DNA from 3 places in the Spiroplasma endosymbiont of Sarcophaga carnaria genome. Region 2 is predicted to be linked to each of the others. Evidence: riboswitches for the same ligand, from Rfam matches in the RefSeq annotation. Region 2 holds a riboswitch; each other region holds the start of a gene.
The links. Region 2 has a riboswitch for cobalamin ahead of AACK91_RS04270 (hypothetical protein). Riboswitches for the same ligand answer to the same signal wherever they lie in the genome.

Region 1: another riboswitch for cobalamin. It lies ahead of AACK91_RS05175 (hypothetical protein); the one in region 2 lies ahead of AACK91_RS04270 (hypothetical protein).
Region 3: another riboswitch for cobalamin. It lies ahead of deoD (purine-nucleoside phosphorylase); the one in region 2 lies ahead of AACK91_RS04270 (hypothetical protein).

The regions. Positions count from the first base shown of each region.
Region 1 is NZ_OZ026456.1:887,844-899,020, forward strand. Features, by position in the region: gene AACK91_RS05155 (FAD-dependent oxidoreductase) at 22-1,365, shown strand; gene AACK91_RS05160 (hypothetical protein) at 1,477-1,938, shown strand; gene AACK91_RS05165 (hypothetical protein) at 1,902-2,033, shown strand; gene rpmE (50S ribosomal protein L31) at 2,118-2,411, shown strand; cobalamin riboswitch at 2,493-2,683, shown strand; gene AACK91_RS05175 (hypothetical protein) at 2,779-3,231, shown strand; gene AACK91_RS05180 (hypothetical protein) at 3,284-4,168, shown strand; gene AACK91_RS05185 (hypothetical protein) at 4,276-6,201, shown strand; gene AACK91_RS05190 (bifunctional oligoribonuclease/PAP phosphatase NrnA) at 6,218-7,183, shown strand; gene AACK91_RS05195 (thymidine kinase) at 7,183-7,767, shown strand; gene AACK91_RS05200 (hypothetical protein) at 7,784-8,092, shown strand; gene prfA (peptide chain release factor 1) at 8,206-9,282, shown strand; gene prmC (peptide chain release factor N(5)-glutamine methyltransferase) at 9,282-10,139, shown strand; gene AACK91_RS05215 (polypeptide chain release factor methylase) at 10,174-11,177, shown strand, end outside.
Region 2 is NZ_OZ026456.1:700,938-712,114, reverse strand. Features, by position in the region: gene AACK91_RS04285 (IS1/IS1595 family N-terminal zinc-binding domain-containing protein) at 1-797, shown strand, start outside; gene AACK91_RS04280 (hypothetical protein) at 977-1,264, shown strand; gene AACK91_RS04275 (IS1/IS1595 family N-terminal zinc-binding domain-containing protein) at 1,371-2,333, opposite strand; gene AACK91_RS04270 (hypothetical protein) at 2,334-3,257, opposite strand; cobalamin riboswitch at 3,535-3,720, opposite strand; gene AACK91_RS04265 (IS1/IS1595 family N-terminal zinc-binding domain-containing protein) at 3,823-4,785, shown strand; gene AACK91_RS04260 (hypothetical protein) at 5,026-5,214, shown strand; gene AACK91_RS04255 (nitroreductase family protein) at 5,608-6,186, opposite strand; gene ptsP (phosphoenolpyruvate--protein phosphotransferase) at 6,860-8,611, shown strand; gene AACK91_RS04245 (IS1/IS1595 family N-terminal zinc-binding domain-containing protein) at 8,658-9,620, shown strand; gene AACK91_RS04240 (hypothetical protein) at 9,800-10,087, shown strand; gene AACK91_RS04235 (IS1/IS1595 family N-terminal zinc-binding domain-containing protein) at 10,194-11,156, opposite strand.
Region 3 is NZ_OZ026456.1:1,494,223-1,505,399, forward strand. Features, by position in the region: gene AACK91_RS08640 (hypothetical protein) at 1-29, shown strand, start outside; gene AACK91_RS08645 (IS1/IS1595 family N-terminal zinc-binding domain-containing protein) at 76-1,038, shown strand; gene AACK91_RS08650 (hypothetical protein) at 1,647-1,916, shown strand; gene AACK91_RS08655 (IS1/IS1595 family N-terminal zinc-binding domain-containing protein) at 2,040-3,002, opposite strand; cobalamin riboswitch at 3,228-3,398, shown strand; gene deoD (purine-nucleoside phosphorylase) at 3,798-4,508, shown strand; gene AACK91_RS08665 (deoxynucleoside kinase) at 4,527-5,150, shown strand; gene tkt (transketolase) at 5,196-7,181, shown strand; gene AACK91_RS08675 (bifunctional 4-hydroxy-2-oxoglutarate aldolase/2-dehydro-3-deoxy-phosphogluconate aldolase) at 7,185-7,805, shown strand; gene AACK91_RS08680 (hypothetical protein) at 7,808-8,389, shown strand; gene AACK91_RS08685 (IS1/IS1595 family N-terminal zinc-binding domain-containing protein) at 8,527-9,489, shown strand; gene AACK91_RS08690 (IS1/IS1595 family N-terminal zinc-binding domain-containing protein) at 9,677-10,639, shown strand; gene AACK91_RS08695 (hypothetical protein) at 10,972-11,177, shown strand, end outside.

The DNA.
Region 1 (11,177 bases), 190 kb from region 2:
AGACAGAAAGAAGGGGAAAAGATGAAGGTAATTGTAATTGGTGGGTCAACTGCTGGAATGACAGCAGCTAGTAAGTTAAAACGTATTTTAAAAGATGATGTTGAAATAGTTGCTTATCAAAAATTAAAATATCCATCGTTAGGTAGTTGTGGAATTCCTTATTATGTTGGAAAACATTTTGATAAACCAGAAAGTATGATTGCACGAACTGTTGAACAATTTAAAGATAATGGAATTATTGTAAAAACTTCGTGTGAAGTAACAAAAGTTGATTTTAAGGCAAAAACAGTTTATGGAATTAATCTTGCAACAAACGAAAAATTTAATGATACTTATGATAAGTTGATTATTAGTGTTGGAGCAACACCACGCAAATTAAATTTGGCGGGAGAAGAAGCATCAAATGTTTTTACAGGAACAACTTTAGAATCGGCAGTAGTTCTTCGCGATAGTTTAGCAACAATTAAAAATGTTGCCATTATTGGTGGCGGTTTCATTGGTTTAGAATTTTGTGAAAGTTTTGGTTTAGCAGGAAAAAATATTACATTAATTGAAGCCGACAAATGGGTTTCACGAAAATTAATTGATGAAGATATTGCCCAATTATTAGTGGCAGATTTAGAACATAAAGGAATTAAAATTAAGACAAATGAGAAAGTAGCAGAGTTTATTGTTAAAAACAATAAAGTAACAAAAATTAGATTATCATCAGAAGAAGAGATTCCAACAGATTTAGTTTTAGTGGGAATTGGAGTTATCCCAAGCACTGATTTTTTAAAAGAAACAGAGCTAAAAATGAATGAATTTGGGGCGATTTTAGTTAATGATCAGTTTGAAACTAATATTAAAAATGTTTATGCTGTTGGTGATTGTGTTACGACAAAAAATATGATTGATAATAGGTTACAATATATTTCATTAGCAACTGTTGCGGCAAAAAACGGAAAGGTTTTAGGTAATATTTTAGCAGGGAAAAAAGATCATTTTCCAGGGGCGATTGGAACCGCTATTATCCAAGTTTTTGATAGTGAAATTGCTCGAACAGGGTATACGAAAGAGCAAGCAATTGCAAATGGTTTTAATACTAAAGAAGTGGTTATTACGGGAACTGATCATACTCATTATGTAGCCGATGCTAAACCAGTTACCGTTAAGGTTATTTATGATCAAAACACAAAAGTTATTGTAGGGGCACAAATCTTTGGTTATAATAAAGCTAGTTTAAGAATCAATGCTTTAATCCCATTAATTTGGACAAAAACTAAAATTAATGAGATTGAATATTTGGATTTACCATATTCACCACCATTTGCAAAAAGTGTTGATGTATTAAATGTTGTTTTAACGAAGATTAATGAAGACTAAAAATAAAGGAGAAAAAATTATTAAATTACAGTAAAAAATGCTATTAATTGACGAAAAACAATTAAAAAATATGATAGTAGCAAAACTATTAACGATAATGATTTATTAACAATTATTGAAGCGGGGCGTTTAGCACCATGCTCATTAGGGCTAGAAGTTACTAATGTTTTGACTATTACTAATAAAGAATTAAAAACTAAATTTGCAGAAGAGGTAATGAGTGGTTCGAATCAGGAAAAAGTTCAGAATGCAAATTGTATTATGATTATCGCTGGGATTAATCCAGAATATTTAGTCTCAACGGAATTTTTGACAACACGGTTAGAACGAAATATTGCACAACCTGATGTGTTAAAAAAGACAATTGATAAATATCAAACTTTTTTAACGCAAAAAAAAGATTTATTTACCTTTGTGTCTGAACAAGCACATATTGTAACTAGTTTTATTACCCTGCAAGCTGCTGATTTAAAAATTGGGTTAACAATTATAGGGGGTTTTGATGTTAAAAAATGTAATGATTTATTATCAGAACATTGTTTTTTAACCAAGATAAATTATATTCGGTATTAGTCTTAGCTTTAGGATATTATGATGAAACAGATGAAAAAACAAGTTTACCACGGGTACGCATTGATTTTAATGAATTTGCAAAGATTATTAAATAATTTTTGTTTTTATTGATAATATGTGTTATCATTATTTACGTGCAAATAATATGCATCCATATTATTAAAAGAGAGGTGAATTATATGGCAAGAGAAGGAATCCATCCAAAATATTTTGATACTAAAATCATGTGCACAACTTGTGGAACAGAGCGCATAACTGGTTCTACTAAGGGGAAAGAATTAAAAGTTGATACTTGTTCTTCATGCCATCCCTTCTATACAGGTAATCAGCAATTTGCTAATGCAGCAGGACGTGTTGAACGCTTTAAATCTAAATTTAATAAAAAAGAAGAATTAGTAAAACAAACAGAAGAAGCATCAAAAGTACAAAAAGAACTTAATAAAAAAACAGCAAAACCAAAATCTGATAATTAAAAAGCAGAATAATGGTAGAGAACTTTTATCTTATTAAGATAAAAGTTTTTTTTAATAATAATTCTAGGTCATTTTGTTTTTTTCGTTATAATGAAAATAGACTACTTTAAAAGTTTATAAAGGATAAAAGGGAATTAAGTGCAAGTCTTAAGCTGTCCTAGCAACTGTAAAACTGACGAATGTTAATGAGTACCACTGAATAACATATTTGGGAAGGATTAACTAGTAGGATTAAGTTAAGCCAGTAGACCGGCCTGATAAATTTAATAAGAGTCCTACTAGGTAAATAGGATTAATTTATTTTGTAAATAAGATAAAAATATAAATATAAAAAACAAAAGGAGAAGAAAAAATGGTTAAAAATATCTTGACGTTAGTAACAAGTTTAACAGTTGGTACAACAACTATTGCAAATGTTGCATTGCAACAATTAACTTCATCAAACAGCGAAAAAGTATCACAAAATAGTATTGATGGATATCATGTTAATAGTGTTAAAATCACAGTAAAAAATGAAAGTGGAAGAGTTATCAATACAATTACGTTTTATAATTCATTAGTAAGTTTAGGTGATATGTTAGCATCGGATTCCGATTCTTTTGGGCTTAACGAAACATCATTTGGCCGTTTATTGATCAGAGTTGATGATATAATAACAGATTTTAATAAAAATTATTGAGCAGTTTTTTCAAGCACACATCCATTCTGCAAGTTTAGTACTAGTCCAGCAAATTATTGTTCAGTTGGAATTGATGGTTTAGTTTTTCGTGACGTTTGAGAACAAGACCAATTATTTGATTTTGTCTTAACTAAGATTTAAGTTAAGTAATAATCCTATTTATCCTTTTTTTGAGAAAGGAGTTTCTATAATTATGAAAAAAATATTAGCTAATTTGCTAGTTTTATTGTTGACCGTAACATCAACAACAAGTTTAATTAGTTGTCAAAATTTAAGTCAAAATAATAAGAGCGAAGAAGATTTGCCAACCTTACCAAATAATTTTACAATTATGCAAGGTGATATTTATCCATCCTTTGGTATTAGCAAACAAGAGGGAAACCAAAAATACTTGTTTAAACCCACAAGTGATCAATTGAGTACACTTTTTTTAAATTTGCCACAACGCAAAATTGCTCCATTAGGGTTTGCAAAGGATGTATCAAATATTCCTGATTTTTGATTTTATTTAGCATATCCATTTGCGGCAACTTTTACAATTCTTAGTGGTCAAGAATTGACACTTGACGAAAATCAAATGGTTAATGTTACCTTGGCTGTGAAATGCTTAAAAGTAGCGGAAAAATGGTTAGAGAGTGGTGCTTGAAAAATGCGTTTTACTGATATGAATGTTGAACAAAAAATAATTTTTAAAATTCCAATTATTCCAAATGAAACTGATGAATTAAATCGATTTGTTTTAAAAAAATATAATGCATATATTGCGCAAAATGATATTGAAATTAATAATAGTAAGTTAGATTTTAATGATGTAAATAATGTCGCAAATATAAATTATTTACAAGAAAAAGCAGCTACTTTTATTGCTAGTTTTATTAGTGAAAATCCGGGTCTTAACAAAAAACTTAATCTTAAAAAAATTATTCCACCAAAGGGTAATCAAATTAAGAGTTTAGATGAACCTGCAAATAGTTTAGTAAAAATTAGTACAACATTTAATTTTACGTTAAATATTGAGGGGTTAGATTATCATCCACGATTAAATTTGGGGATGCCAATTAGATATAAAATTATGTAATTTATATAAAACACTATGGGGGTTAATAAAATTATTAACTTAAGAATAAGTGTTTTTTATTATTTTTATTTGGGTATAATAAAAATGATTAGAAGAGTGGTGTTTGAATGGGACTAAAAATTAGTAATTTAAAATATAAACGCTATAAAAAAAATATTTTTACTGATTTAAACTTTGATGTCAACAGTCAAGAAGTTCTAGGAACTTATTTTGAAAATAAATTTTCACAGTTATATTTTTTAAAACTTCTATTAGGAAAGAAAAAACCACATAGTGGAAAAATTTATTTAAATAATCAAAACATTACTGCTTTACTGCCAAAGGAACGAAAAATTGGTTATGTTTCACCGGGGACATTACGGTTAGGTTTTTTGCCAACGAAATTACGATTAGCTTATCATATTCTAAAAATACCAAAATTTTTGCATGATAGTTCTTTAAAATACATTAAAAATAAATATCGTTATAAAAATTTAGTTTTTATAGGTAATGACTTAAATAAAAAAGATTTAATATTGAAAACAGATAAAATCATTAATGAATATTTTCATAATTCAATTAGGATTAAGGAAGAATGAATTGAAACATATTTAACACAAATTAGTGAATTTCATAAAAAGGAAATTGCCAAAATTTTAGAAGATGATAAGGATTCAATTCTAATTCAAAGTTTACATACCTACACTTATAAAAAAGAAGAGATTCGTGTTTACGAAGTTTTTCTTGCGTTTTTACAAGCCTTATGAGATAAGATTTATTATATTTCTGAATTGGATTATTTATGTGATTGTTATGAAATTGCCAAAAAAAGAAAGATTAAAAATAAAAAATTTGGATTTATTGGGGATAAACTTGTTTGTGAAAAGTATTTAAAAACTTTACAAACTAAAATTCTTTATGAACGATATAAGCTAATTAAAGCAAGAAAAGCTTTAAAAAAATATCGTCTGAACGTTCTTAATACTGTTATGCGTGATAGTGAACGAAAAAATATTATTAAAGGGATTTTACATAAAAGTAATTCAATTAATGTTGTTACTTGATTGAAACTAGCAGAAGATCAATGGTTTAATTATAATCAAAAACAAGAACAACTAATTTCAAATTTGTTGCCAGATGAAGCAACAATTGTTAAAGGAAAAGTTCTTGAATATTTTCATAAGTACCATTTAGCGTTATTAAATGATAAATTAATCCAACGTGAAGAAGATAATTCCCTTGTGATTGCTGCGGCAAATGAAAAAATTGTTACAGTTTATAATCAAGCATTTGAACAAGTAAAAGAACTAATGAGTAATTTAAATATTAAAATGAACTGATTTAAAATTACCAAAAATCTAAGTAGTTTTGATCATACAAAGATTAGATTAATTAATGCGATTTTAACAAATAAAGAATTGATTATTTTGCATAATACTTTTGATAATTTAACACATAATGAAGCAATTGAATTAAATGATATTTTATTAACGTTAAAAAACTATAATCCGCAAATGACGTTTTTAGTTTTGACAAGAAACATTGAAAATATTAAAAACTATGTTACTAAGTTATTGTTCTTTGATGAAAATAATAATTATAAATTAATGACAAAAGAACAGGCTGAGTTTTTCCCCGAAACAATGCATTTATATCAAACAATGTACAATAGTTCTGAAAATATTTTTTCAATGCAGTATTTTGAAAAAGATCATATCCTCATGAATGAAAAAGTTAAAATTAAGCTACCAAAAGAAATTAAGTTAGTTGACCAAAAAGAATGTTGATTAGCGATTAACCCAAATTTAATTTCCTTTGAAAAAACAAAATTTTTTAATAAGGATTTACATTTAATGTGTAAAGGCCAAGTTAAAACAATTAAAAAAATTGGGAAATCAATTGTTTGTTTTTTTGAAACTGATAATAAAATGATTTTAAAAGTCTTAGTTCCTGAAAAAGAATTAAATTTAAAGAGAATGACTACAATATATTTTGATAAACATGCGTTATTAATTTATAATAAAAGTAGTAATAACTTAGTTATTGACATTTAAAGTGAGGAATTTTAAAATGAAAAATTTAAAAAAAACAATTTTACAAAAAATTAAAGATTATAATACTATTATTTGTTTGCGTCATATTTCACCAGATGGTGATGCTTATGGTTCAGCGTTTGGACTAGCACAATTTATTAAGGATAATTTTCCTATTAAAAAAGTTTTGGTTGATGGTGAACCAAGTAAGTATTTGGCTTTTTTAGCAACACCTGATCTTGTTAAACAAGAAGATTATCGTGGAGCTTTAGTAATTGTGACAGATACAGGTAATGTTGAACGAATTGATAGTAAATATTGACAAGAAGCAAAAGAAATTATTAAAATTGACCATCACCCCAATGTAACACCATATGGAGATTTACAATGAGTTGATGCAAATAAAATTGCAGCTAGTGAAATGATTGCTGATTTAGTTTTAACATCAAAATTAAAAGTTTCAGCAGCAGCGGCAAGATTAATCTTTACGGGGATTATCACTGATTCTAATCGTTTTATGTATAACAAAACTTCTCTTGAGACTTTGACGTTAGCAGGGCAATTACTTGCAAAAGGTTTTGATTTGCAAAACATTTATCACAATTTATATGAAGAATCATGAACAAATGCGTGTTTTAAAAATTATTTGTTATCACAAGTAATGGTTTATGATGATCAAATTAGTTATGTTAAAATAACAGACAAAATGTTAAAAGAACATCAAATGGATTATGAAACTGTTAAACCATGAGTTAATATTATGAGCAATATTAAAGAATTTAAAATTTGAATGTTATTAATTGAAAACAAAGCAGAAGGTTATATTAATATAAGTATTCGTAGTAATACTTATATTATTAATGGTGTTGCTCAAAAATATAATGGTGGAGGCCACGAATTAGCTAGCGGTGCTAGAATTTATCAGTGAGAAGATACTGAGAAAATTTTAGCCGATTTAAGTATTTTAATTAAAAATAATGTTAAATATGTGGAAGGTGAATAATGTATTTTTTAAATAGTAAAGCACAAATGGGATGAATTGAGGTAATCACGGGTTGTATGTTTGCTGGAAAAACAGAAGAGTTTATTCGTCGTTTAGTACGGTTAAGTTATGCTAAATTTAAAATTCAAGTTTTTAAGCCAGAAATTGACAACCGATATAGTGAGAATAAAGTTGTTAGTCATAGTCAAAATTCAGTTGAAGCAATGCCAGTAAAAGATTCAGCAGAATTATTAAGTCGAATTGAGCCAACAACAAATGTGGTTGGAATTGATGAAGTTCAGTTTTTTGATAACAATATTGTTAAAGCTGCTGATTCGTTAGCAGATAAAGGAATCATTGTTATTGTAAATGGTTTAGATAAAGATTTTCGTGGCGAATCATTTCTTAATGTTGAGCAATTAATGACTCGCGCAGAAGAAGTTAAAAAATTGCATGCAATTTGTGTTAAATGTGGAAATTTAGCAAATCGTACGCAACGGTTGATTAATGGTAAGCCAGCTAATTATTATGATCCCATTGTTTTAATTGGCGAAAAGGATAAATATGAAGCTCGTTGTCGACATTGCCATGAAGTAACATATTAAGTTGGAAAGGAAAAAAATGTTAACAAAAGCAGGATTAAATGCAGAAGCATATTTTATTATAAATAGTAAACCAAGAACAGTTATCAAACTTAAAGCACACTTTGTTGAAAATTTACCAATTAATTCTAAAATTACAATTATGGAAAATTTAATGGCGAAGGAAAATGATAATGTTGTTGTTAATGGCAATGTTTTTAAAATTAGTCAAAAGATTATTACTAAACATCCCGTTAAAAAAACCTTTGAGAGTTGTGAGTATCGTTTAACCCTCCTTGATCAATTAAGAAAATTACCAAAATTTCAAGAAATTATTGCCAATCAGTAAATAAATCATTAATTATTATGATTTATTTTTATTATAATATATTAAATTAGGCATTATAATTTAAAATATATTATAATAATTGCTAGGTATCTGAATAAATAGAGGTGGATAAAATGAATCAAAAAACAGTTGAACGATTAGAAGCAATGTTGAAGCGGTCAAATTTAATTAATGAAGAACTAACAAAACCAGAAATAGTTAATGATGTAAAAAAATTAACTAGTTTGGCAAAAGAACAAGCACAATTAGAAGATACTGTTGCATTATATTTAACTTATAAAAATGTTTTAAATAATATTAATGAGGCAAAAGCAATTTTAGAAAATGAAAAAGATGAAGAATTAATTGAGTTAGCTAAAGAAGAAATTAAGACTTCAGAAATTCGAAAAGAACAAATTACAGCGGAGTTAAAAGTGATGTTATTACCAAAAGACTCTAATGATGAAAAAAATGTTATTTTTGAAATCCGCGGTGCTGCTGGTGGTGATGAGGGAAATATTTTTGCTGGTGATTTATATCGAATGTATTTAAGATATGCTGAGCAACAAAAGTGAAAAATTGAAGTGATTGAAGAAAATGAATCAGAAGCAGGTGGGTTTTCCACAATTTCATTTATGGTGAAAGGTGATCGTGTTTATTCAAAAATGAAGTTTGAATCAGGTGCACATCGGGTACAACGAATTCCAAAGACAGAGAGCAAAGGACGAGTTCATACTTCAACTGCGACAGTTGCCGTTTTACCAGAAATTGAAGAGGTTGATTTTGAAATTAAAACAGTTGATTTAAAAATTGATACATATCGTGCTTCGGGGGCTGGAGGACAGCATGTTAATACCACCGATTCAGCGGTACGAATTACCCATTTACCAACTGGTGTTGTAGTTACATCACAAGATGGTCGTAGTCAACATGATAATAAAGCATTAGCAATGCAACATTTACGTAGTAAATTGTATGAAGAACAACAACGTAAAATTAATGAAGAACGAGGAACGTTGCGAAAAGATGCAGTCGGAACTGGTGATCGTAGTGAGAAGATTCGAACATATAATTATCCACAAAATCGAGTTACTGATCATCGTATTAATTTAACTTTACAAAAGTTAGATCAAATTATGGAAGGTAATCTTGATGAAATTATTACAGCTTTAATTAATGAAGAACAAAGATTGAAAATGGAAGGAAACTAATGACAGTTAACGAATTAATTGAAAAGTCAGAAGAGTATCTTAAAGCGTCTAAAATTGATAATTATCTTGCTGATGTTAAAACTTTGATAGCATTTTTTATGAAAATATCATTAGCTAAATTATATGCCGTTCAAAATGAAAAAATTAATTTTAAGGTTGATGATTATTGGCAAAAGTTAGTTGAATATCAAAATGGAAAACCAATTCAACAGATTACTAATTTACAGAGTTTTTATGGTTATGATTTTTATGTTGATGACAACGTTCTTATTCCACGTTATGAAACAGAAGAGTTGGTGGATAATATTAATGTTTTAATTGATGATAATTTTGTTGAAGGTAAAAAACCATTAACGTTAATTGATGTCGGAACCGGTAGTGGAGCAATTGCAATTAGCTTGGGGTTAGAAAATCCAAATTTAACAATTTATGCTAGTGATATTTCACCATTAGCCTTGAATGTTGCAAAAAGAAATATTAAACAATTAAATTGTCAAAATGTTCAATTATTAAAGGGTGATATGTTAGAACCGTTTATTAAAAATAAGATTAAAGCCGATATTTTAGTATGTAACCCGCCCTATATTCCAAGCAACCAACAGATTAGTCATCGTGTTAAAGATTATGAACCGCATGTCGCTCTATTTGGTGATAATGATGGATTATTTTTTTATCGTCAGATTTTTAAGAATTGACAAAAAATTGTTAATAAAAATGGTTTTTTATGTTTTGAACATAGCTATGATCAAAAAAAAGCATTAGAAAAATTAGTTAAAGAATATTTCCCAAACCAAAAATATTATTTTAGAAAAGATATAAATAAAAAATGACGAATGTTATTTGTTAATATTTTGTAGTAAAATAATAAGAGCTCAGGTGTGAGGTGAAAGTATGGATGATAAGATTAAAAAAATCAAAAGAATTTGCATTATTAGTATTGCATTTTTAGTAGTTTTATTTATTATGATGCCATATTTTGTTTTTATTGTTGTTTCGCACAATGATGATATTTTAAAGAATTTCTTTGCATTTACGGAAACAACACCGAAAGAAGTGTTAGAAACTTTTACAACTTCTAATTTGCCAAACCGCTTTTTAATTTTTGGTTTGCCATATATTGCTTTAGGAACGTTAGCTGGTGCAATTATTAGTACTGTTTTTTATATTTACTATCAAAAACGAACAATTAATTTTAATAATCGTATGTTGTTAATTGGAACAATTACTATTACTTCTTTTATTTTTATTACGTGTTTACTATTTTCATTTGCAGAGTATTATTATGATTTATTTACCGAATGATGTCGATCTTTAAAAGGAGGGTATACTGGTCCTGACTATATTGAAAATATTAATAATATGATTAAACCAGGAACTCCTAATCGTGATGCAATTATTGAAATATTAATTAATTTAGCAACAGGATCAGGAACTCAAAATCCTTATCCGTTGGCATGAATTGGAATTAATGTGATTTGATGAATTACAGGTTTACAGATGATTTTTATTATTTTTATTATGCTAAAAGTTGGTTTTAAATTAGAATGGTTATTAAATACTAATGTCAACTTAAATAAAAAGGAGGAATTAGTTGTTTTAAAAGACACTTTTAATCAGAGTGTTGCTAAGAAAATTATTAGTTTATTTTTAATTCCAAATGAATTTAACATTTCATTATGAGTCATTTTCTTTTCAAGTATTGCTTTTATTCCGCAACTAATTTATACAATTACTATAGGAAGTAGTTTTACCGATGCAAATCGATTTATTTTGTATTCTTATTTATATTCAGAGTTAACAATTAATGTTATTATTCCTGGAACAAGTAGTATTTTAGATCAACCAAATCTTGATTATTTCAATATGACAAGTAAAATGCCAGGATCACCGTTCTT
Region 2 (11,177 bases):
AATCTTTTCATTGTGTTAAAAATGGTCATAATTCCGAAGGAAAACAAAAATATTTATGTAAAAAATGTCGTGCTAGTTTTGATGCATTTCGTCATCATTTTACTTATTGAAGTCATTTAAATTATGAACAGTGAAATTTATTAATTCAAATTTCATTGTTAGGACAATCTAGTAAAATAATTTCTCGTTTTATTAAAACAACCCCAAAAACCGCTTGATATAATCGACAAAAATTAATGCAATCAAAACAATTAGAAAATACACAGTTAAAATTTAAAAAATTAAATGGTCAAATCCAAATGGATGAAACATTTATTAAAGAAATTCATAAAGGCAATTTTAAAGATAAATTTGATAAACGAAAAACTCATCTCGATCCATTTTCAACTGATACCAAATGCTGTATTCAAATGGCAGTTGATAGCAATAATAATATTTTTGTTCAATCCACCAATACCAAAAGATTACAAAAACAATGGATTATTGAAAATATGAATAAGCAACTAATTAAAGAAAAATCAATAATTATTTCTGATATGCAACCACTATATTTATTAGTAGCAAAACAAACAAATTCTACTCTATATTCCACCAAAACTAGTACAAACCCTGATACTAGTTATCAAAAGTTAAATAAGATTAGTAAATTACAATCCAGTCTTAAAGAAGCCTTAATTCATTATCATGGTTTGGGTTTCACTAATATTCAAAATTATTTAAAGCTCTGAAAATGAAAATACCAACACAAAGGTTTAACACCAAACCAACAATCAACGGTATTATATTTTAACGTTTAAAAAATTTAAAGCAAAATCATAATCTTACACAAAATTAGTTTTCAAATTGTCATATTGATGATTTTTTTTATTTCATCAAGAGTTTTCGACAAAATTAAAGACAAAAAGTGCTTTAAATGTTTAAATTTTTGATAAAATAACACTATTAGTGTTATTTTTTTATTAAATAGGTGATTTTAATGTTTTATTTAAATGCGCAAGCAAGTAATATTCCAGTATCAGTCTTAATTGTTTTGGTTGTATTGTTTACATTGTTATCAATTGCAAGTGGTGGTTGATGGTGATGACAGTCACGGAAAGCTCGTCAAAATTCACATAATGATGACTTTACAACCAAACAAAAATTAACAATTCGGGCTGCTTTTCGAAAAAATAAATATTTAATTCTTTTTTTATGTTGTGTTTTTTGTTTAATTGGTTTAATCTTAGTTTTAGTTAATAAACTAGCTGATTTTCCCTTGTTTTAAAAATAGCTTTAATTTTGTCGAAAACTCTTGATGAAATAAAAAAAATCATCAATATGACAATTTGAAAACTAATTTTGTGTAAGATTATGATTTTGCTTTAAATTTTTTAAACGTTAAAATATAATACCGTTGATTGTTGGTTTGGTGTTAAACCTTTGTGTTGGTATTTTCATTTTCAGAGCTTTAAATAATTTTGAATATTAGTGAAACCCAAACCATGATAATGAATTAAGGCTTCTTTAAGACTGGATTGTAATTTACTAATCTTATTTAACTTTTGATAACTAGTATCAGGGTTTGTACTAGTTTTGGTGGAATATAGAGTAGAATTTGTTTGTTTTGCTACTAATAAATATAGTGGTTGCATATCAGAAATAATTATTGATTTTTCTTTAATTAGTTGCTTATTCATATTTTCAATAATCCATTGTTTTTGTAATCTTTTGGTATTGGTGGATTGAACAAAAATATTATTATTGCTATCAACTGCCATTTGAATACAGCATTTGGTATCAGTTGAAAATGGATCGAGATGAGTTTTTCGTTTATCAAATTTATCTTTAAAATTGCCTTTATGAATTTCTTTAATAAATGTTTCATCCATTTGGATTTGACCATTTAATTTTTTAAATTTTAACTGTGTATTTTCTAATTGTTTTGATTGCATTAATTTTTGTCGATTATATCAAGCGGTTTTTGGGGTTGTTTTAATAAAACGAGAAATTATTTTACTAGATTGTCCTAACAATGAAATTTGAATTAATAAATTTCACTGTTCATAATTTAAATGACTTCAATAAGTAAAATGATGACGAAATGCATCAAAACTAGCACGACATTTTTTACATAAATATTTTTGTTTTCCTTCGGAATTATGACCATTTTTAACACAATGAAAAGATTTGCAATTAGGACATATAATGCCTTTATCTCTAAATTTTTGATCAATTTCATTTAAACGTTTTTGTTTTTTAATTAAGTCTGCTTGTTGTTTTATTTTTTCATAAAATTCTAAAAATTGATCATCTGTTAAGCTATTTATTAATTCTGTAATTATTTTTTTCATCATTTATTTACCTCTATATATTAAAAATATACCTAATTTTAGGTATATTTTATAAATATCAAGAGTTTTCGACAAAATTAAAGCATTTTTATAACCTTCAGTATTAAAATAATTAAAATTTTTTGATTTTAAGAATATCAAAACATCGGAAGCACGAAAGTTATTATTAATTGCAGGAATTAGTTGTGGTGAAATATATTGGGCATTATTATCACCTTTAATTGTAAAGTAAAAACCTCAGTGGGGTAGAAGATATTTTACTTTGTTAAAACTATTATTTATTCAATCTTCTTGATAATTTAAATCAATTCGAAATACATTGTGGGCACCTGTTTTTGACACTTTAATTGAACCCTCACTTGTAAGGCTCAATGGAATGTTCATTCCCACTTGAATTTTATTTTCAGTGTTACTTCAAACACCATAAATTTCCTTCTGAATATCTGTTTGCAATAAGTTTCCTCAACTATTAGAATCTCATCATACAAATTTTGTTCCATTTACTTCTTGAACTGGATGCGAATCAGCAATTGTTCCGCGTTCATCAAACTCTTTTTGAAAGCGATCATTTAGTTGTTTCATATTTTTACTATTTTTAATGTCTTGTCATTTATCTTTTGCCATCATAGTATATCCACCAACAGCTGTATTTTGCGTTAAAAAGGGATTAGAAATATACATACCGTTGTCGGCTTTTCTAAATGTTATTGGCTCATAAATCTGAGTTACGAGTTGCATATTAGCAGTATCAGCAAATGATAACTTTTTCATAATTTCATCAATATTAGTAATATTCTTAAAATGAACATAAACATGGCTTTCTTGGTTAAGGTCTAACCAATTGTTTTGTTCGAAACTACTTCTTGCCGATGATAAATAATAATTATCATAACCAACGGTAAACTCTTTTGATTCCTCTGTTTTCATATGCTAAATCCAATCTGGATACTTATATGAAATAAACTCATCAGTATTTTTACAAGCAATAATTGTCGCTGTTGGTGACAAAATAAATGAACTACTTAATATCACTATTAATAATTTTTCCATCTTCTTTTTTATTCTTTCTAGCAAATTAACAATGGACAATTTAATTCTAGTTACAATAAACAAAAAAGCATTCCCAAAATGCTTTTTATATAACAATCATTAAATTATTTGTTTGCAAAATAATTACATGACTCACACCCAGGAGTTATATAATAAGACTAATTAAATTTAGAAAGGTCTACTGGCTTAACTTCATCCTACTAACCGCCTTCCCAAAAAATATTTTCAGTGGCTTGTGGTGTTCGTCCATATCACAGTTGCTGGGACAGCTCAAGATTTACACTTAATTCCCTAACTCTAAATAACTATATATTAAATTGTCTAAAAATATCATATCATATTTTATTTATCTTGATAATAATCTTTAATTTTGTCGAAAACTCTTGATATTTATAAAATATACCTAAAATTAGGTATATTTTTAATATATAGAGGTAAATAAATGATGAAAAAAATAATTACAGAATTAATAAATAGCTTAACAGATGATCAATTTTTAGAATTTTATGAAAAAATAAAACAACAAGCAGACTTAATTAAAAAACAAAAACGTTTAAATGAAATTGATCAAAAATTTAGAGATAAAGGCATTATATGTCCTAATTGCAAATCTTTTCATTGTGTTAAAAATGGTCATAATTCCGAAGGAAAACAAAAATATTTATGTAAAAAATGTCGTGCTAGTTTTGATGCATTTCGTCATCATTTTACTTATTGAAGTCATTTAAATTATGAACAGTGAAATTTATTAATTCAAATTTCATTGTTAGGACAATCTAGTAAAATAATTTCTCGTTTTATTAAAACAACCCCAAAAACCGCTTGATATAATCGACAAAAATTAATGCAATCAAAACAATTAGAAAATACACAGTTAAAATTTAAAAAATTAAATGGTCAAATCCAAATGGATGAAACATTTATTAAAGAAATTCATAAAGGCAATTTTAAAGATAAATTTGATAAACGAAAAACTCATCTCGATCCATTTTCAACTGATACCAAATGCTGTATTCAAATGGCAGTTGATAGCAATAATAATATTTTTGTTCAATCCACCAATACCAAAAGATTACAAAAACAACGGATTATTGAAAATATGAATAAGCAACTAATTAAAGAAAAATCAATAATTATTTCTGATATGCAACCACTATATTTATTAGTAGCAAAACAAACAAATTCTACTCTATATTCCACCAAAACTAGTACAAACCCTGATACTAGTTATCAAAAGTTAAATAAGATTAGTAAATTACAATCCAGTCTTAAAGAAGCCTTAATTCATTATCATGGTTTGGGTTTCACTAATATTCAAAATTATTTAAAGCTCTGAAAATGAAAATACCAACACAAAGGTTTAACACCAAACCAACAATCAACGGTATTATATTTTAACGTTTAAAAAATTTAAAGCAAAATCATAATCTTACACAAAATTAGTTTTCAAATTGTCATATTGATGATTTTTTTTATTTCATCAAGAGTTTTCGACAAAATTAAAGAATATATTTAAAAATATAAAAAATCCATTATAATTTAATTAGCAAAAAACTATAAACTCTATTTATATTTTATTTACAAATTTTTTTATTTAAACTAACGCTATTACTTAATTTAAAAGAAAGAGGGGAACATTTTTTAAATGCGTGCTGATGTTTTACATCCAATTTGTGATGATTGTTGTTCTAATTTTAAATCATTTCATAAAAGATGAAAATTAAACAATCAAAATAATAAATTATTTATTTTTTTTGTACAAAGAAAATTGAGAACTTCAGGAGGAACACTTGATTTAACCGAGTTAATTCCAGATTATGCTTTTTTTGTGTAATGAAAGATGGTTTGTTATTTATAGCGCCAGAAAACTTCGTCAAATGTCAGAAAAGACTTACCAAAATTTTAATTTTAATAATCATACGTTATTTATTGGCAGTTATTGATACCGAATCTTTACCAACGGAATTATTAAGAGTCGTTGATATAATCTTCCGCGCTATCTTTAAAATGAAAAGGCATTTTTTATTTTGTTAAATAAATGATAAGAGCAAATATGCTAAAACTATTATTTTAGTTACTTGTTAATAAAACCGATCTAATCATTATTTATTCTATGTATTGCAGAAGCAGTTGATTTAACCACAATATTGTAGACAATTATATTGATTTTGTTTAGAATAAACTAAATAAAAAAATACCCTTAATATTTTCAATTAAGGGTATTTTTTTAGTCGATTAATGTGTATAATTCTTCTGATGATAATTGAACTTGTGGATAAATTTTATTTTTCAGTTCTTTATTAGATAAACCAATTGCCATTGATAAATGGACAGATTCTTTTTCTTTATTTATATATCCTTTTTTATTTAAACAATCATTTAACTTAGTTAAATTAAAACCTTGCATGATTGTTGAATAAACTTCTATTGATGCAGCTTGTAAGCTCATATATGCTGCAGATATAAATGCTTTGTTGATTGAATAACTATCACAATCAAATTGTTTTAGATATTCTAAATAAGAATCAACGCGGTCTTCTAATTGGTCTTCTGGCAAACCCCATCTATCTAATCTATTTTTAATAAATGTTTTACTGTTTAAAATATCTCCTTTTACTGATACAAAAAGAATTAAAACATCTGTTGTTTTCACCTTTTTTCAGTTTGGTTCATCATAAGAAATTTCAGCTAGTTTTTCTTTAACATGATTATTTCTTATTGCTAAAATTCTTGTTGGTTCTGATCCAAGTGCACTTGGAGCTAACCGACCAGCATTTAAAATTAAGTTCAAATCTTCTTTTTTTATTTGTATTAAAACCAGACATTGAACGGCGAAATTTAATTGCTTGTTCTACTGTTTTCATATTGCTTTGTTCTCCCTGTTGATAATTAATATTTGTTGATTATTTTAAATGACCATAATCAAAGTCATGTACCGCATTTATCATTATCAAACGAAGAATTGAACTATAAATGTATAATATTGATAAAATATTTTGTTTTAATGATTTTGATACTTGATGATATTATAAATGTTTTACTATTTTTTAATTTTAATTAATGTTTTTTATTAGTAAATAAATTTGCTTTATTTTATAATCAAATAATTAATAACATAACTAAAATTAAAATTTTTTATTATTTAATAATAATTTAATTTAAAAATGTACTTTGATTAATACAAAAATAAAAAAACTATATTAAATAATCCATATCATTATAACTCTTGCTGAATATATTTACAAGAGAATAGAAAACAGGAAATGTGGGAGTGCCACACATCTAATAATTTAGTTTATAAGATTCGTGAGTTGGGTGGGGTATCATTTTAATTTTTAAATAATTTTTGATGAACTTTGTAAATTGTAATAAAAATAATAATTTGAGGATGAAAACTATGCTTAAATTACAGTAATTTTCCAATTTTCAGTATATAATAAAAATAGTTTTAGTAGAAAGAGAAGTGGGGAATTTTTATTATGTCAAAAAAACTGCACGGAATAGGTGCGAGTAATGGAATTGCAATTGCAAAAGTTTTTAAATTAGAAGAACCAAAATATGAGATTTCAAATAATACGGTTTCTGATTCAGCTAGTGAAATTAAGAGTTTAGAAACAGCAATGAAGAAGGCAAATGCTGATATTGAAAAATTACAAGAAACTGCCTTAGAAAAATTGGGAGCTGAGAAAGCGGCGATCTTCGAAGCCCATAGTCAGATTTTACAGGATCCGGCGATGATTGATGAAGCAAAAAAAATGATTAATAATGATAAAAACAATGCGGCTTATGCAATTCATACTGTTGCACAGAAATTTATTACAATATTTGCTGGAATGGAGGATCCATACTTTAAGGAAAGAGCAGCGGATATCAAAGATGTAACTGATCGGTTAATTAAATATATTTTAAATGTGCCGGTGTTAGATTTAGCAACAATTAATGAAGAAGTTATTATTGTCGCAGAAGATTTAACACCATCACAAACAGCGCAATTGGCCCCTAAATTTGCAAAAGGATTTAGTTGTGATATGGGGGGAAGAACTAGCCATGCTGCTATTATGGCTCGTAGTTTAGAAATTCCGGCAGTGTTAGGCCTAAAAGATGTTACAAAACATGCAAAACATAATGAAGCGATGATGATTAATGGAACAACTGGGGAGGTTATTTTAGCCCCATCAGCTGACGAGATTAAAACTTGAACCGCAGAACGAACAAAGTTTTTCCAATTGCAACAAGAATTATTAGCATTTAAAGATAAAACCACCGTATCAAAAGATGGATACCAAAAATTTGTTTTAGAAGGTAACATTTGGGCCCCAAAAGATGTTCAAGGGGTGTTAGATAATGGTGGCCAAGGAATTGGACTCTTTAGAAGTGAGTTCTTATATATGGATAATGATCATTTTCCAACGGAAGATGAACAATATAAAGCATATAAAGGCGTGTTAGAAGGAATGCAAAACCGACCAGTAATTATTCGTACGTTGGATATTGGGGGAGATAAAAAACTATCATATTTTAAATTCCCAGAAGAAATGAATCCATTTTTAGGTTATCGTGCGATTCGATTATGTTTAGATAAAACGGATGTGTTTCGAACACAATTACGAGCTTTATTACGCGCGAGTGTCCACGGGAAACTTGGTATTATGTTCCCAATGATTGCTACAATTGATGAATTTAAAGCAGCAAAAGAAATTACATTAGAAGAAAAAGCAAATCTAATTAAAGCCGGACATCAAGTTGCGGATAATATTGAAATTGGAATGATGATGGAAATTCCATCAGCAGCTGTGTTGGCGGACCAGTTTGCAAAACATGCTGATTTCTTTTCAATCGGAACAAACGATTTAATTCAATACACAATGGCAGCTGATCGGATGAGTCAATTTGTTGCTTATTTATATCAACCATATAATCCATCAATTTTACGTTTAATCAAAACAATTATTGATGGAGCTCATAAAGAAGGCAAATGAGTTGGAATGTGTGGTGAGATGGCGGGAGAAGAACAAGCAATTCCCCTTTTAATGGGAATGAAGTTAGATTACTTTTCAATGTCAGCAACAAGTATTTTAAATGCCCGTCGAGTTATTAGTAAATTAGAAGTTCCAGCGATGGAACAATTAGTGGCAAAAGCTCTAACTTGTCAAACCGCTGAAGAAGTATTAGCTTTAGTACAAAAAACAACAAAAAGCTTTAATTTTGTCGAAAACTCTTGATATTTATAAAATATACCTAAAATTAGGTATATTTTTAATATATAGAGGTAAATAAATGATGAAAAAAATAATTACAGAATTAATAAATAGCTTAACAGATGATCAATTTTTAGAATTTTATGAAAAAATAAAACAACAAGCAGACTTAATTAAAAAACAAAAACGTTTAAATGAAATTGATCAAAAATTTAGAGATAAAGGCATTATATGTCCTAATTGCAAATCTTTTCATTGTGTTAAAAATGGTCATAATTCCGAAGGAAAACAAAAATATTTATGTAAAAAATGTCGTGCTAGTTTTGATGCATTTCGTCATCATTTTACTTATTGAAGTCATTTAAATTATGAACAGTGAAATTTATTAATTCAAATTTCATTGTTAGGACAATCTAGTAAAATAATTTCTCGTTTTATTAAAACAACCCCAAAAACCGCTTGATATAATCGACAAAAATTAATGCAATCAAAACAATTAGAAAATACACAGTTAAAATTTAAAAAATTAAATGGTCAAATCCAAATGGATGAAACATTTATTAAAGAAATTCATAAAGGCAATTTTAAAGATAAATTTGATAAACGAAAAACTCATCTCGATCCATTTTCAACTGATACCAAATGCTGTATTCAAATGGCGGTTGATAGCAATAATAATATTTTTGTTCAATCCACCAATACCAAAAGATTACAAAAACAATGGATTATTGAAAATATGAATAAGCAACTAATTAAAGAAAAATCAATAATTATTTCTGATATGCAACCACTATATTTATTAGTAGCAAAACAAACAAATTCTACTCTATATTCCACCAAAACTAGTACAAACCCTGATACTAGTTATCAAAAGTTAAATAAGATTAGTAAATTACAATCCAGTCTTAAAGAAGCCTTAATTCATTATCATGGTTTGGGTTTCACTAATATTCAAAATTATTTAAAGCTCTGAAAATGAAAATACCAACACAAAGGTTTAACACCAAACCAACAATCAACGGTATTATATTTTAACGTTTAAAAAATTTAAAGCAAAATCATAATCTTACACAAAATTAGTTTTCAAATTGTCATATTGATGATTTTTTTTATTTCATCAAGAGTTTTCGACAAAATTAAAGACAAAAAGTGCTTTAAATGTTTAAATTTTTGATAAAATAACACTATTAGTGTTATTTTTTTATTAAATAGGTGATTTTAATGTTTTATTTAAATGCGCAAGCAAGTAATATTCCAGTATCAGTCTTAATTGTTTTGGTTGTATTGTTTACATTGTTATCAATTGCAAGTGGTGGTTGATGGTGATGACAGTCACGGAAAGCTCGTCAAAATTCACATAATGATGACTTTACAACCAAACAAAAATTAACAATTCGGGCTGCTTTTCGAAAAAATAAATATTTAATTCTTTTTTTATGTTGTGTTTTTTGTTTAATTGGTTTAATCTTAGTTTTAGTTAATCAACTAGCTGATTTTCCCTTGTTTTAAAAATAGCTTTAATTTTGTCGAAAACTCTTGATGAAATAAAAAAAATCATCAATATGACAATTTGAAAACTAATTTTGTGTAAGATTATGATTTTGCTTTAAATTTTTTAAACGTTAAAATATAATACCGTTGATTGTTGGTTTGGTGTTAAACCTTTGTGTTGGTATTTTCATTTTCAGAGCTTTAAATAATTTTGAATATTAGTGAAACCCAAACCATGATAATGAATTAAGGCTTCTTTAAGACTGGATTGTAATTTACTAATCTTATTTAACTTTTGATAACTAGTATCAGGGTTTGTACTAGTTTTGGTGGAATATAGAGTAGAATTTGTTTGTTTTGCTACTAATAAATATAGTGGTTGCATATCAGAAATAATTATTGATTTTTCTTTAATTAGTTGCTTATTCATATTTTCAATAATCCATTGTTTTTGTAATCTTTTGGTATTGGTGGATTGAACAAAAATATTATTATTGCTATCAACCGCCATTTGAATACAGCATTTGGTATCAGTTGAAAATGGATCGAGATGAGTTTTTCGTTTATCAAATTTATCTTTAAAATTGCCTTTATGAATTTCTTTAATAAATGTTTCATCCATTTGGATTTGACCATTTAATTTTTTAAATTTTAACTGTGTATTTTCTAATTGTTTTGATTGCATTAATTTTTGTCGATTATATCAAGCGGTTTTTGGGGTTGTTTTAATAAAACGAGAAATTATTTTACTAGATTGTCCTAACAATGAAATTTGAATTAATAAATTTCACTGTTCATAATTTAAATGACTTCAATAAGTAAAATGATGACGAAATGCATCAAAACTAGCACGACATTTTTTACATAAATATTTTTGTTTTCCTTCGGAATTATGACCATTTTTAACACAATGAAAAGATTTGCAATTAGGACATATAATGCCTTTATCTCTAAATTTTTGATCAATTTCATTTAAACGTTTTTGTTTTTTAATTAAGTCTGCTTGTTGTTTTATTTTTTCATAAAATTCTAAAAATTGATCATCTGTTAAGCTATTTATTAATTCTGTAATTATTTTTTTCATCATTTATTTACCTCTATATATTAA
Region 3 (11,177 bases), 790 kb from region 2:
ATTTTGTCGAAAACTCTTGATATTTATAAAATATACCTAAAATTAGGTATATTTTTAATATATAGAGGTAAATAAATGATGAAAAAAATAATTACAGAATTAATAAATAGCTTAACAGATGATCAATTTTTAGAATTTTATGAAAAAATAAAACAACAAGCAGACTTAATTAAAAAACAAAAACGTTTAAATGAAATTGATCAAAAATTTAGAGATAAAGGCATTATATGTCCTAATTGCAAATCTTTTCATTGTGTTAAAAATGGTCATAATTCCGAAGGAAAACAAAAATATTTATGTAAAAAATGTCGTGCTAGTTTTGATGCATTTCGTCATCATTTTACTTATTGAAGTCATTTAAATTATGAACAGTGAAATTTATTAATTCAAATTTCATTGTTAGGACAATCTAGTAAAATAATTTCTCGTTTTATTAAAACAACCCCAAAAACCGCTTGATATAATCGACAAAAATTAATGCAATCAAAACAATTAGAAAATACACAGTTAAAATTTAAAAAATTAAATGGTCAAATCCAAATGGATGAAACATTTATTAAAGAAATTCATAAAGGCAATTTTAAAGATAAATTTGATAAACGAAAAACTCATCTCGATCCATTTTCAACTGATACCAAATGCTGTATTCAAATGGCAGTTGATAGCAATAATAATATTTTTGTTCAATCCACCAATACCAAAAGATTACAAAAACAATGGATTATTGAAAATATGAATAAGCAACTAATTAAAGAAAAATCAATAATTATTTCTGATATGCAACCACTATATTTATTAGTAGCAAAACAAACAAATTCTACTCTATATTCCACCAAAACTAGTACAAACCCTGATACTAGTTATCAAAAGTTAAATAAGATTAGTAAATTACAATCCAGTCTTAAAGAAGCCTTAATTCATTATCATGGTTTGGGTTTCACTAATATTCAAAATTATTTAAAGCTCTGAAAATGAAAATACCAACACAAAGGTTTAACACCAAACCAACAATCAACGGTATTATATTTTAACGTTTAAAAAATTTAAAGCAAAATCATAATCTTACACAAAATTAGTTTTCAAATTGTCATATTGATGATTTTTTTTATTTCATCAAGAGTTTTCGACAAAATTAAAGTTTAAAAATTAAAAAAATAAGTTATAATTAATATGTAATAGGAGTTGATGTGAAATTAGTAAAAGTGAAAATAAGAATTATATTGACGAAAATTTTAAATGATTTAATGATAATAAAAATGAATTAATTAAAAAATATAATTTAAAAAATGAGGATATTGTTATAATTTCGGATAAAAAATTTGTAGCAAAATTTTCTAATTATGATGAAGCTAATATTTATTCATTAGAAAATTTAAGTGATAAAAAATTCATCGTTCAAAAAATTAGTGATTTAGATCCAAAAATGAATAATTTTGGATATGTGGTATTAAGTTTTTATGCCTAAAATTTGAACGTCACTTAAAAATAGAAGATTCGAAGTTGATTTAGTCGTTACTTCCATTTCCAACAAAGAAATTAATTTAAAGGATGGTTTTTTTGTAAAGCTTTAATAGATACCTGGTGCAACAAATTCTGTTATATCAACTAAAATTGTTGAAAAATTAAAACTTGAGTCAAGAGGAAAAATGAAAGTTTCTACTGGTTCTAATTCAGAAGATGAATTTTATACATATATGGTTGCTTTACATTTACCAATTGACCTTCAACAAGGAATAGTATCAACACCTGAGGGATTAAAATCTCGAGTATTCCCAAGTTCATTTGTAACTAAGATTACAATGGTTCACGGAAATGAACATATTTCCAGCCAAGGATTTGACGCAATAATTGGACTGGATGTACTTGAAAGTGGCCATTGTACTATTGCTGGCCCAAATATGGTATTATCATTCTAATTTAATTTATAACTGCCAAAAATCTTTAATTTTGTCGAAAACTCTTGATGAAATAAAAAAAATCATCAATATGACAATTTGAAAACTAATTTTGTGTAAGATTATGATTTTGCTTTAAATTTTTTAAACGTTAAAATATAATACCGTTGATTGTTGGTTTGGTGTTAAACCTTTGTGTTGGTATTTTCATTTTCAGAGCTTTAAATAATTTTGAATATTAGTGAAACCCAAACCATGATAATGAATTAAGGCTTCTTTAAGACTGGATTGTAATTTACTAATCTTATTTAACTTTTGATAACTAGTATCAGGGTTTGTACTAGTTTTGGTGGAATATAGAGTAGAATTTGTTTGTTTTGCTACTAATAAATATAGTGGTTGCATATCAGAAATAATTATTGATTTTTCTTTAATTAGTTGCTTATTCATATTTTCAATAATCCATTGTTTTTGTAATCTTTTGGTATTGGTGGATTGAACAAAAATATTATTATTGCTATCAACTGCCATTTGAATACAGCATTTGGTATCAGTTGAAAATGGATCGAGATGAGTTTTTCGTTTATCAAATTTATCTTTAAAATTGCCTTTATGAATTTCTTTAATAAATGTTTCATCCATTTGGATTTGACCATTTAATTTTTTAAATTTTAACTGTGTATTTTCTAATTGTTTTGATTGCATTAATTTTTGTCGATTATATCAAGCGGTTTTTGGGGTTGTTTTAATAAAACGAGAAATTATTTTACTAGATTGTCCTAACAATGAAATTTGAATTAATAAATTTCACTGTTCATAATTTAAATGACTTCAATAAGTAAAATGATGACGAAATGCATCAAAACTAGCACGACATTTTTTACATAAATATTTTTGTTTTCCTTCGGAATTATGACCATTTTTAACACAATGAAAAGATTTGCAATTAGGACATATAATGCCTTTATCTCTAAATTTTTGATCAATTTCATTTAAACGTTTTTGTTTTTTAATTAAGTCTGCTTGTTGTTTTATTTTTTCATAAAATTCTAAAAATTGATCATCTGTTAAGCTATTTATTAATTCTGTAATTATTTTTTTCATCATTTATTTACCTCTATATATTAAAAATATACCTAATTTTAGGTATATTTTATAAATATCAAGAGTTTTCGACAAAATTAAAGCCAAAAATTAATGGCAGTTTTTTATTTTAATGTTATAATTTTATTAACGGTATGAACTAAATTCTTAAATGTCTGTGGTTTTCACAGAAAAAGTTTAATTTTAACTTGCATTTTAAAATTAAACTTTATACTATTACTTTAACAACTTTAAAAAGCAATTTTGGATGTTACGGGAATTAGGTGAAACTCCTAGGCTGTCCCAGCAACTGTAAAGTGGATGAAAGCTAACATATGCCATTTAGAAGATAATTCTTGAGAAGGAATAGCGAGTAAAGTGAAACTGAGCCAGTAGACCGATCTAAAAAACATTGATATTTTATCAGTGCTGCCTTTATAGTTATTATCCCTGGGGTTGGATAGTTAATTATTTATTAGTGAAAAACTATTAAATAATAATTTTAAAGACGTCAAAAAGCGTTTTTTAGTTGTTAATTTAAAGCGATAATCCTATTAGGGCATTATTTAAAATAATAATAATTAAAAAATCTTTAAGTTTAATAAAACTAATTTTAAAATATTTTATAATTTTAATTTTTTATTAAATTAATTTATTAAATAAAAATAAAACTGTTAATTAAACATCACTTATACGAATATATTAAAATATTCCTTTTCGTTTTGTTTAAATTTATTTTTAAGAAAAAGCATTTTAAATAATAACCTCATTAATAGGATCGTTAGTCCAATAAAGGTACAAAAGGAAGGAAATAAAAAAATGACACCACATATTAATGCAAAACCAACGGATATTGCAAAAGTTGTTTTAATGCCCGGTGATCCGTTACGAGCAAAAGCAATTGCGGAAAAATATTTGACCGATTACAAATTAGTCAATGAGGTTCGAAATATGTTTATGTATACAGGAAAATATCAAGATATTGAAATTACAATTGCTGGAAGTGGGATGGGTTGTCCAAGTATTGGAATTTATTCCTATGAATTATTTAAATTTTATGATGTTGATTATATTATTCGCATTGGTTCAGCGGGTAGTTATAAATCAGAGTTTGAACTATATGATATTTTCAATGTTCGCGAAGCGTTTGGTGAAAGTAATTATGCCAAAATTGCTGCTAATATAGATTCTCATCTAATTCCAGCAAGTGAAAAATTATTCAATACGATTGAAGAGGTAGCGTTAAAGCAAGGAATCAAAACACATACTGGTAATGCCCATGCTGCTGATGTTTTTTATCGCTATGATGAGTCGTTATCATTTACGAAAGAACATAATCTAGATGTTGTTGAAATGGAATCATATGCCTTGTTTGCAAATGCAATTGTGACCAAAAAACAAGCAGCAACATTGCTAACTATTTCTGATAACCTTGTTACAAAACAAGCAGCTTCAGCAATGGAACGCCAAAATAATTTTATGGTAATGGTGCAATTGGCGTTAACAACGGCAGTGCAATTAATGAAATAACCTAACGGAGGAGAAGAAATGAAAATTGCTGTTTTTGGAACTGTTGGTGCTGGGAAAACAAAAGTTAGTGAGACGTTATGTCAACAGTTAAATTATAATTTATTTAAAGAACCCTTAGAAGAAAACCCATATTTTAATGATTTTTATCAGGACATGAAAGGATTTGCCTTTAAAATGCAAATTTACATGTTGACAACCAGAATTGAACAATTTTTTGAAATTGATAATTTAGAAGATACTGTTTTTGATCGCACGATTTTAGAAGATCCGGTTTTTGTTCGGGTTTCACATTTGTTAGAAATTATGAATGATGTTGATTTTAAAGTTTACAATCGTTTTTTTCAAAATGTTATTACACCAATTTTAAAACAAAAATTAGGGTTTGATGTCATTATTTATTTAAAAGTTTCAACACCAAAAGCTGTTGAACGGATTAATAAGCGTGGCCGCGTATTAGAATTAGAAACGCCATACCATTATTGGGAAAAATTAAATGAACAATATGAGGTCTTATATCATGAATTAAAGGATGATTATCATTTCATTGTTGTTGATGCTGATAACGATAATTTTGCAGAAAAAATGACCTTTATTATGCAGAAATTATTAATGATAGATAATAAAGTTCCTTGTTTAATTTAAAAATAATTATCGTTGATATTTTAAATTTATTAGGAGGAAAACGAAATGAAAGATACAAATAATAATATTGAAACAAAAAGCTTAAGTAATTTACGAATTTTAGGCTTAGATCCAATTATCTATAATAAAACTGGCCATCCAGGGATTGTTTTAAGTGCAGCGCCAATGATGCAAGCAATTTATTTAAACAATTTAATTGCTAATCCAGCTGTCCCCGATTGAATTAATCGTGACCGTTTTGTGCTATCGCCAGGACATGCGTCAACGCTTCAATATGCAATTTTACATTTTGCAGGTTATGATTTATCAATTGATGATTTAAAAAATTATCGCCATATTAATTCAAAAACCCCAGCGCACCCTGAATATGGTGTAACCCCAGGGGTTGATAATTCATCGGGACCATTAGGCCAAGGTGTTGGTTATGGCGTTGGAATGGCATTAGCAGAACAACATTTAGCCGCTAAGTTTAATAAACCAGGACACGACATTATTGATCATTATACTTATGTTTTGTGTAGTGATGGTGATTTACAAGAGGGGGGTGCTCTTGAGGCAATCCAGTTAGCTGGAGTATGAAAGTTAAATAAATTAATTATGTTGTATGATTCAAATGATTGTCAATTAGATACCAAGTGTGATGAAGTTTTAAAAGTAAATTATCAAAAATTTTTTGAAGCACAAAATTGAAATTATATTCGCGTTGATAATGCTGATGAAGATTTAACAGCAATTAAAAAGGCAATCACAGCAGCGCAAAAAAGTGATAAGCCAACTTTAATTGAGTGTAAAACAATTATTGGTTATGGGCATCCAAAACAAGGCTCACCAATGCATTCATCACCGTTTACAGCAGAAGAAATGCAACAAGTGCAAACCTTTTATGATTTTGAACATCCGCAATTTTATGTTGACCCAGATGTTAAAACTTATTGAAAGGATACTTTTATTAAACGCGGTCAAGAAACATACCAAACATGAGCAACAAAATTAAAAGCTTATCAAACTGCTTTTCCCGAGGAATTCAAGCAATTATTTGCTGCCCCGACTGTTGAATTTGATGCTTTTAAATCCTTATTAACAACTGATCAAAATAAAAAAGCAGGAACAAGAATTATTATGGGGGATGTTTTTAAATATTATCAACAAAAATGTCCTAATAATATGTTTGGTGGTAGTGCTGATTTGGGAACAGCGACAAAGATTATTGGTTATAATGGTTCATGAACAATTAAGACACCCCAAAATAATAATATTCATTTTGGGGTTCGGGAATTTGCCGCCGGGACAATTAGCATTGGAATTGAATTACATCAAGGATTAAAAGGATTTAATTCAACGTTTTTAATTTTTTCTGATTATATGAAACCGTGCATTAGAATGGCATGTATTCAAAATTTACCGGTTATTTTTGCTTTTTCACATGACTCAATTGGGGTTGGTTTTGATGGTAAGTCGCACCAGCCAGTTGAACAATTAGCAATGTTACGAAATTGTCCGAATTTAAACGTTTTACGTCCTGCTGATATTAATGAAGCAATTGGTTGTTTAAAACTTGTTGTTGAAACAAAAAAAACGCCTTCAGCATTAATTTTATCGCGCCAAGATACCCCTTATCAGTTAGCTACAACTTGTTATAAAAAAACATTGCAGGGAGGATATATTGTTGTTGAAGAAGACAAGACAAAACCATTAACGGCAATTATTATTGCAACAGGAACCGAAGTTCCAATTGCAATTAATGCGGCTAAGACAATGAAAGCAAATATTCGGGTGGTTTCAATGCCATCGGTTGAATTATTTGACCAGCAACCAATTGCTTATCAAGAAAGCATAATTCCAAAAGACTTTCTAAAAGTAATTGCGATTGAGTTTTCTAATGACTATGTTTGATACAAATTTGTTGGTAAAACTGGTTTAGTAATTGGTGTTGATGATTATGGTTTATCAGGAAGTGCTGATGCTGTTATTAAGTACAAATGCTTAGATCAAGACACGATTATTCAAAGAATTGAAAAATATTTAGGTTAAGTAATGAATGATTTACCCAAAATTTTAGAACAGAAAGTTTTTTATGTTATTCGTAATCAAGATTATAATGTTGCCCAGCAAATTTGTGAAATGTTAATCAATTTGCAAGTGACATGTTTAGAATTAACTTTTACAATTCCAAAGGTTGAATTATTAATTAAAGCATTACGAAAAAAACATCCAACAATTTTAGTTGGCGCTGGAACCGTTTTAACATTAGCAGAAGCAATCTTAGCAGCTGAAGCAGGAGCACAATTTTTAGTTGGCCCTGTTTTTAACCCGACAGTTAGTGAATTTTGTCATCGCAAAGGATTATTGTATATTCCAGGAGCAATGACCTTACAGGAAGTGACGAATATTGTTAATGCTGATTGAGAAATTATTAAGATTTTTCCAGCGACTTCTTTTAAATTAAATTTTATTCAAACTTTAAAAACCTTTTTTCCAACAAAAACATATATGGCTTCAGGGGGAATTAATTTAACAAATTTAAAAGAAGCAAAAACGCTAGGGTATGACTTAGTAGCGGTTGGGGCTTTTGTAACGGGTGATATTAATAATAAAATTTTTGAACAAGAAAAAATAAAAACAATAATTAGCACAATTAACCAAGAAGGAGGATAATAATGCAAGATAATAAAAAAGTAATTTATAATGCTGGAAGCATGTTTACTGAAGCACAATGAAATACCCGAAAAGTAGAAGGGGATCGGTTACGAGCAATGTTTCCTGATTTTATTATTGGAAATCCAGTTGATTTTGAAACAAATCAAACCGTCCGTCCAACTAATAAAGCAATTTTTGACTTAGATTATGCTGGTTTAACCACCGCTGATTATGTCATTTTTGAGTTAGATGGATGAGATTCTGGGACTCATATGGAATTTGGATTAATGGTCGAACAAGCAATTCATAATAAGAAAAAATATCTCTTCCCAATTATTTCTGATTTTCGAGTACAACAGGGAATTTTAAAAGGAGAATGTCCTGGTTTTGGCCTAAATGAAATGTTAACAGGGGCATTGTATCATGAACCGTTAAATAGTGGTAATGTTCCTCAAATTACTTTATGTAGTTCACATGCAATGGCGTGTGCAGCAATTAAAGCGATTGAAACTGGGGATGTAAAAGATTATCGCCAAAAATATGATATAAAAGAAATCTTTAAAGAAGATAAATTATATCATGGCTTTGATTGTCATATTTAATCCCGTTGTTTCAAAAAAATATTATTTAAATAAAAAGCAATATTTTATAAATTAAAGCTTTAATTTTGTCGAAAACTCTTGATATTTATAAAATATACCTAAAATTAGGTATATTTTTAATATATAGAGGTAAATAAATGATGAAAAAAATAATTACAGAATTAATAAATAGCTTAACAGATGATCAATTTTTAGAATTTTATGAAAAAATAAAACAACAAGCAGACTTAATTAAAAAACAAAAACGTTTAAATGAAATTGATCAAAAATTTAGAGATAAAGGCATTATATGTCCTAATTGCAAATCTTTTCATTGTGTTAAAAATGGTCATAATTCCGAAGGAAAACAAAAATATTTATGTAAAAAATGTCGTGCTAGTTTTGATGCATTTCGTCATCATTTTACTTATTGAAGTCATTTAAATTATGAACAGTGAAATTTATTAATTCAAATTTCATTGTTAGGACAATCTAGTAAAATAATTTCTCGTTTTATTAAAACAACCCCAAAAACCGCTTGATATAATCGACAAAAATTAATGCAATCAAAACAATTAGAAAATACACAGTTAAAATTTAAAAAATTAAATGGTCAAATCCAAATGGATGAAACATTTATTAAAGAAATTCATAAAGGCAATTTTAAAGATAAATTTGATAAACGAAAAACTCATCTCGATCCATTTTCAACTGATACCAAATGCTGTATTCAAATGGCAGTTGATAGCAATAATAATATTTTTGTTCAATCCACCAATACCAAAAGATTACAAAAACAATGGATTATTGAAAATATGAATAAGCAACTAATTAAAGAAAAATCAATAATTATTTCTGATATGCAACCACTATATTTATTAGTAGCAAAACAAACAAATTCTACTCTATATTCCACCAAAACTAGTACAAACCCTGATACTAGTTATCAAAAGTTAAATAAGATTAGTAAATTACAATCCAGTCTTAAAGAAGCCTTAATTCATTATCATGGTTTGGGTTTCACTAATATTCAAAATTATTTAAAGCTCTGAAAATGAAAATACCAACACAAAGGTTTAACACCAAACCAACAATCAACGGTATTATATTTTAACGTTTAAAAAATTTAAAGCAAAATCATAATCTTACACAAAATTAGTTTTCAAATTGTCATATTGATGATTTTTTTTATTTCATCAAGAGTTTTCGACAAAATTAAAGATTAAAGCTTTAATTTTGTCGAAAACTCTTGATATTTATAAAATATACCTAAAATTAGGTATATTTTTAATATATAGAGGTAAATAAATGATGAAAAAAATAATTACAGAATTAATAAATAGCTTAACAGATGATCAATTTTTAGAATTTTATGAAAAAATAAAACAACAAGCAGACTTAATTAAAAAACAAAAACGTTTAAATGAAATTGATCAAAAATTTAGAGATAAAGGCATTATATGTCCTAATTGCAAATCTTTTCATTGTGTTAAAAATGGTCATAATTCCGAAGGAAAACAAAAATATTTATGTAAAAAATGTCGTGCTAGTTTTGATGCATTTCGTCATCATTTTACTTATTGAAGTCATTTAAATTATGAACAGTGAAATTTATTAATTCAAATTTCATTGTTAGGACAATCTAGTAAAATAATTTCTCGTTTTATTAAAACAACCCCAAAAACCGCTTGATATAATCGACAAAAATTAATGCAATCAAAACAATTAGAAAATACACAGTTAAAATTTAAAAAATTAAATGGTCAAATCCAAATGGATGAAACATTTATTAAAGAAATTCATAAAGGCAATTTTAAAGATAAATTTGATAAACGAAAAACTCATCTCGATCCATTTTCAACTGATACCAAATGCTGTATTCAAATGGCAGTTGATAGCAATAATAATATTTTTGTTCAATCCACCAATACCAAAAGATTACAAAAACAATGGATTATTGAAAATATGAATAAGCAACTAATTAAAGAAAAATCAATAATTATTTCTGATATGCAACCACTATATTTATTAGTAGCAAAACAAACAAATTCTACTCTATATTCCACCAAAACTAGTACAAACCCTGATACTAGTTATCAAAAGTTAAATAAGATTAGTAAATTACAATCCAGTCTTAAAGAAGCCTTAATTCATTATCATGGTTTGGGTTTCACTAATATTCAAAATTATTTAAAGCTCTGAAAATGAAAATACCAACACAAAGGTTTAACACCAAACCAACAATCAACGGTATTATATTTTAACGTTTAAAAAATTTAAAGCAAAATCATAATCTTACACAAAATTAGTTTTCAAATTGTCATATTGATGATTTTTTTTATTTCATCAAGAGTTTTCGACAAAATTAAAGAATTAAAGGAATAAAATATTGCTTTTTTAGTGTTAAAATGTTATGACTTAATTGTGTCAAACATTTGATTACAAATTAATTATGGAAAACTAATTTACATCAATTGTTTAAATTGTTCTGACCCCGTTCTTTAACTAATATTGAAAAATAATAAGTAAAAAAATAGAGTAACAATAAGTTAAACTTTTAATTTATAAATTAGAAAATATTGAAAGGAGAATATTAAATATAAATGGATCAAAATTATATCTATTGAAATTCAGAAGGTTCTTTTGAAGGAAAAAAAACAGATAATCTATGTCGTGCTGGTTGTATTTTATCGATTGTTATATCATCAATTTTATTAGGGTTTTTTGTTCTTTGTGCATTATTAGCTTTTGTTATGACAACTGGTTACTTTGCTGGTTTTGGGGCAATGGCTGGAATTATGTACTTAAT